DNA from 2 places in the Desulfosporosinus burensis genome. Region 1 is predicted to be linked to the other one. Evidence: riboswitches for the same ligand, from Rfam matches in the RefSeq annotation. Region 1 holds a riboswitch; the other holds the start of a gene.

Region 1 (3,130 bases):
ACTAGTTTCTCCAATTTTAAGCTTAGTTCCAATCGGAAGAGTAAATAGTTCCAAGCCTTCAGTTGTAAGGTTTTCTGCAAAGTCCCCTGGTCCTACGTCCAACCCTTTGTCCGTCATCTTCTTAATGCTCTCCATGGAAAGTAAGCTCACCATTCGATGCCAATCTCCACCATGTGCATCTCCTTCAAGACCAAAATTAACTTTCAAGATCCCTTCTCCTACGTTCTTCTTGCGCATACCTTTTTTCTCACTCGTACAAACAGCGATAATTTTACCCATATTATAGCCTCTCCTTCACACCTTTTCTTACCTTCTCTTCTCTTACCATCCATGTTGAATTACGATCTAGGAAACTTCATTTCTGAAGCGCAGCTTCAGAAGCGTTAGTTGAACTTATCCAGGACTTACCGCCACTTACTTTAAACTTGTAATGCTTAGTGGCGGTTAGTCACGTACGAAATGTCCGCTTTTGCCCCCAAGCTTCTCGACCAAATAAATATCCCTAATCGTCATAGTTTTATCGATAGCCTTACACATATCATAAATAGTTAAGGCAGCAACACTAACCGCGGTGAGGGCCTCCATTTCCACCCCAGTCTTTCCATGGACCTTGACACTAGCTTCGATATCAATTTCACCCGGTTCTCCTAATTTAAAACTAAGTTTTGCCCCAGTGATTGCTAACGGATGGCACATGGGAATCAATTGTGAGGTTTGTTTTGCTGCCATAATCCCCGCTACTTGCGCGACCGCCAAAACATCTCCTTTGGCGATAAGGCCTGAACGAATGCGTTCCAGTGTCTCTGGCTTCATTAGTACTTTACCCTGAGCAACCGCAACCCTTGCTGTTTCTGCTTTGTCACTTACATCCACCATCCGGGCGCGTCCTTCTTCATCAAAATGTGTTAAATCCACTGCTTACCCTCCGATCTGAGACATGACACGCTTATCTTGCCACGCTTCGTTATTCATATGATGTTCTGCGGGTTTATGCCAAACTGCTTGCGCAAACAACTTCATAATATCCGAGTCCGAACTATTCTTTCGCAAAGTCTCACGCAAATCAACTTCATGTTTACTATGCAAACACGGACGTAGTTTCCCATCCGCTGTTAAACGCACCCGATTGCACGAATCGCAAAAATGACGGCTTAGGGCACTGATAAATCCGACACTTCCTTTATATCCTTTCGGTCGAAAATACTCTGCCGGTCCACCTCCAAGTATATCTTGGGTAGGAACCTCCTGATGGATCCCTAAACGTTCTTTCATTTCCGATATGGGGACGAACTCCGTACGATGATCTGAACTGACTCCAATCGGCATGAGTTCAATGAATCGGACATGCAATGGATATTCCTTAGCCAAGGTCAGGAAATTAGGCAACTCTTCCGTATTAAAATCTCTGACAACCACGACATTGATTTTCACCGGATTCAGACCTGCTTCGAGTGATCGGAAAATGCCTTGAATTACTTTCGAAACATCTCCACCTCGAGTATTTTCAGAAAAGCGCTTCGGATCCATGGTATCCAAACTAATATTAACGCGCTGAACACCCGCCGCTTTTAGGTCAAAGGCCATTTCCGGGAGTAACATACCATTAGTTGTCAGCATAAGATCCTCAACCCCTGGAAGTTGAGCCGCTTCCCGTAGAAATTCTAAAATCTCCTTACGAACTAAGGGTTCTCCTCCTGTGATACGGAATCGACGGAATCCTAGTTGCGTGCTTATCTTCATTAGCCTTAGTATTTCTTCGAAAGAAAGAATCAACTCATGAGGCATCCATTGAACTCCATCTGCGGGCATACAGTATTTACAGCGCAGATTGCATCGATCTGTTACTGAAATTCTAAGGTAGTCAATTTTCCTAAGAAATTGATCCTGCATTGCCACTCCTCTTTTCAAGACTAAATTTGGGTAAACAAAAAAACCCGCGGTCTGTAAACAACCGGGGAATCTAATCCACCTGTCGACAGACTCCTTTCCAGCAGGAGATATTACAGTTTCCCATAATACCCGAGTGTCTTTCGACACTAGTCTGGTCACCATAGCCTAAGCTTTAGGGGTTCCAGCTTCGGAGCGAGACGATTCAATTTAACCTTATAAAGATAGTTCGTGATTAATGGTTGAATTCCTTTTTTCCACATCTATTTTTATACGTTTATTTTTTCTTATTTTTTAAAAAATGATTCAGGTTTACCTTAAATTAAGGTACACTAGAGGAAAGAAATGCTTCAAGGAGGTAACAATGCCAAACGAAACGGTTACCCATTCCATTCTTAAAGCCCATGGGCCAAAGCTTGAGTGGTTGCAAGACACTGTGGTCCGAGAAGTCCCTTTAACCATCCATTATAACCGTGAGGAGATCGCTACTCTTTTATGCTCCCCCTCCCAAACTGAAGAACTTACTCTTGGCTTTCTGATCAATGAAGGCTTTATACAGGTTCCTAAGGATGTCTATGAAATTCGCCACGATCCGGTTGACCACTTGGTTTGGGTGGAAGGAAAACCTTGTCTTTTGCAAAAAGAACTCATGAGTAAACGATTTGTTTCCGCTTGTTGCGGTAAAAGTAGGGCTTCATTCTGTTATGCCAATGATGCACTTATGGTTAAACCGATTACGTCAACCTATAGCATCTTACTCCAAGAAGCGTATGAATATGCAAAGTACTTGGAATCTTATCTTCCACTCTTTCAAGAGACGGGTGGTATCCATAGCGGCGGAGTCGGGAATCAAGGTGAGATTGTTCTGACAAGCTACGATATCGGTAGACATAATGTCTTTGATAAACTCAGTGGAAGTGCCTTTCGCTCTCGTATTAGTCTTGAAAACCATGTCATTTTCTTCAGTGGCCGAGTCTCCTCGGAAATCCTGCTTAAGGTTGCCAAAATGAAAGTGCCCATCCTTATCGCTCGTGGTGCGCCGACGGATATGGCCCTTTCTCAGGCCAACGCTTTGAACATCACTGTCGTGGGGTTTGCAAGGGATCGCCGCCTAAATATATATACCTGTCATGATCGGATTACTAATTAAGAATCGCCGACCAATCGTCTGGTGTATTCACGTTACAAAAAACTCTGCTCAAATCAGAAAACCCCTCGAGTTCCGTTTCTTCCACATACCGCA
Region 2 (3,130 bases), on a different contig from region 1:
GAGATCGGGTTATATTAGCACGATCCTCAGAGCCGTTGGCTTTGATAAAGTTAGAAACTACGAAGCATCTATTTATGAGTGGGCAGCTGATCCAGATATGCCCATGGAATAAAAGCCATGTTCAATTGGCTGATATGCTAAATAAACCCGAGTAACTGTTTAACCAGTTTCTCGGGTTTATCGTGTTTCATACACCTTCGGCCCCAACCGTGTGCACTGACGTATAACGACATCCTCATGGTTGCAGACAGGGAAAATGTAGTTATTTTAACACTGTCATCCAAAGGGGAATTGAAGTTCTTTGAATGATGGATTCGTTGGCAATCTTTAACGTCTTAAAGATGCCTTAAGACGCTGAGTTTTTAAGAGCAAACCAAAACCGTCTTCAATTTTATTTACAACCACATCTGCTGACTGGAGAGTCTGCATAGAGGCTCCCTCAAACCCAATTACAGCAATGCCCAAATTCGCTCGTTCTAGCATTAATTGATCGTTTGCTCCGTTCCCGATGGCGACAATTTCCCGGGAACCGAACTTCAACAAATAATCTGCCTTTTCTTGAGTATGGTCTACCTTCTTCAATAACTTTACCTGAACGGGTAATCCTTCACATTGCTGCTCTACGGTACCGAAGGTATCGGAAGTTAGAATATGGATTTCTAGAAAAGGAGATAGACGGCTGAGACTTTCCCTTACAGAGTCAAACATTTGCCCGTCTAGGGCTAATGTTCCGTTGTAATCTAGGACTAATACTTCAAGGTTCATAGCACCTCGGCCTGGAATAACCACTTGAATCATAAAAATCTCCTCCCATGAACTAAATATTGTTGTATGTTTCAATATCATAAGAATTATACGCCAGCAAGCAAAACAAGTACAAGAACCACGAGCGAAGACCCGTGGGTTCCAATGAACTTCAGGGGATTGAAATGCAAAATCAGGAAGAGAACGTTGGCTACACTTTCTAAAATCACTGGGAGAAAAGGTATAGAGCAGTGAACAGAATTGAATATTAAGAGATAGAGACTAACTGCCGTACGCTTAGAGTGGTTAGCAAAAGGCAAGAGTTTAGTTTTGTCATACGATAGTGACAAAAAGATTAGGATGTGTTAATCTAATTTAAGAAGGACTTCTGTCTTTCAACTGAATAAAGTCTACTCTCCGAGCCGATTGACCTAAAGAGAAATCCATGGTTCATCGGCCAGGGCTTTAACGCCCTCAGGGTATGTCTAGAAATGGGCATGCCTTCACTTTGAAAAGGAGGTGGTCGCATTTAATTGCTTTAGATTACATGACGGCTCCACTTTCCTGTGGAGCCGTTTTTACGTCCTATTAGCACAAGTGCAAATTTCGGGTAAAAGGTCCCTTCTCGCCGTCACGGCGCCTTGCCATCACGACACCTTGCCATCCATGGCGGTGTTCTAATCTAGCGCATTATATAATGACGAGTTAATAGAGTTGGACAAATATTAATAAAGAAAGTAGGTTGGTTTTATGGTCAAAAGTATTAATCGTACTTTAAGGTTGGTTATGCTATCATTAATTATTCTTTTCGGTTTAACGGCGTGCGCAGCGCCTGGCCAAAATACACCTTCAACTACCTCAAAACTTCGGATTGCGGCTGCGGCCGATCTAACCTTGGCCTTTAAGGAAATCGCTACTCAATTCGAGCAGGAGACGAATATCCCTACCGAGATAACCTTTGGTTCCACGGGAACGACCGCCATGCAGATCGAAAACGGAGCCCCTTATGATGTTTTTGCAGCGGCCGATGTTTCTTATATTGAGACGCTTAACAAGAAAGGCTTAATTCTAGCTAATACTCAACAGCTCTATGCTCAAGGAAGGGTCGGCATCGCTACCTTGAAAGGAAGCAATTTAAGCATCAAAGATTTACAAGATCTAGCGGACAATCCTCTGGTCAAGAAGATTGCCATTGCTGAACCGTCGCACGCCCCTTATGGCAAAGCTGCCAAACAAGCTTTAGAATACCGCAACCTGTGGATCAAAGTAGAACATAAAATGGTTTATGGACAGAATATACAAGACACTTTAGCTATCCTTAAATCCGGTAATGTGGATGCCGCGATCATTGCCCTTTCCATCTTCAAACCGGATGAAGTGGACTTCACTCTGATTGACGGTTCCTGGCACGCTCCTCTTAATCAAGCTATGGCTATCTTGAAAACAACGAAGCAGGAAGAAAATGCCCGCCAATTTGTGGCCTATGTCAACGGAGAAAAAGGTCGTGTCGTCATGAAAAACTATGGATTCCTACTTCCAGATGAATTTGAAAAGAAGTGAACTCAGCCCGTAGGATATCTACCTCACCTAAAGTTTACGAAGAACCTGCCTCCCCGTATAGAAGAGTGTGTCTTGAAAACTGGATATATAATAATATAACCCCAAATAGGGAGTCTTCGAAGTCCTGTGTACATAAGGATTTCGAAAACATATTAAAAGAAGTCTTGGAAAGTGGTTGTAACTATGAGCATATCAGATTTAACACCTCTTTATCTCTCCTTGCGTCTGGCTTTAACCGCTACTTTCATTGGGCTGCTGATCGGTTTGCCGATCGCCTGGTTCTTAGGGAATACCCAATGGAAAGGGCGGGAAGTTCTCGATTCGCTGATTAGTATCCCTATGGTCTTGCCGCCAACCGTTCTCGGATATTACTTACTGGTCATTCTAGGCAGGAATAGTTGGATCGGAAAACTGGTTGAAAGACTAGGAACCCCTCTCGTGTTTACAACCCGGGGAGCGATTATCGCGGCAACCGTCGTTTCAATCCCTTTTTTCATTAAAACAGCCCGTTCCGCCATCGAAGGGATCCCGTCCAATCTTTTGGATGCCGCCCGCGTCCTCGGAAGAACAGAACTTAATATTTTTTTCAGCGTTGTCATTCCCAACGCTTGGAAAGGAATTGCTGCCGGACTTGTGCTAATGTTTGCTCGGGCTTTGGGGGATTTTGGAACAACGCTTATGGTCTCGGGCGGCATACCTGGTGAAACGTTGACTATGCCTATTGCCATATACAATGCCATGCTAGCCGGAGATCAGGCGACAGCCAATCGTCTAGCTTTAATTATGGCGGGCACAGCACTCATGGTGTTGATTCTGATTAATCTAC

Evidence for each region. A riboswitch is a leader RNA that binds a small molecule or an ion and turns the genes downstream of it on or off. The one in region 1 is predicted to bind molybdenum cofactor.
Region 2: another riboswitch for molybdenum cofactor. It lies ahead of modA (molybdate ABC transporter substrate-binding protein); the one in region 1 lies ahead of moaA (GTP 3',8-cyclase MoaA).

The regions. Positions count from the first base shown of each region.
Region 1 covers NZ_BAAHYN010000007.1:186,832-189,961, forward strand. Annotated here, with positions in the region: gene ACYQ3Q_RS14240 (MOSC domain-containing protein) at 1-279, opposite strand, end outside; gene moaC (cyclic pyranopterin monophosphate synthase MoaC) at 445-915, opposite strand; gene moaA (GTP 3',8-cyclase MoaA) at 919-1,890, opposite strand; molybdenum cofactor riboswitch at 1,965-2,095, opposite strand; gene fdhD (formate dehydrogenase accessory sulfurtransferase FdhD) at 2,252-3,037, shown strand; gene mobA (molybdenum cofactor guanylyltransferase) at 3,030-3,130, opposite strand, start outside.
Region 2 covers NZ_BAAHYN010000021.1:9,205-12,334, forward strand. Annotated here, with positions in the region: gene ACYQ3Q_RS25750 (HAD family hydrolase) at 328-798, opposite strand; molybdenum cofactor riboswitch at 1,148-1,280, shown strand; gene modA (molybdate ABC transporter substrate-binding protein) at 1,495-2,304, shown strand; gene modB (molybdate ABC transporter permease subunit) at 2,488-3,130, shown strand, end outside.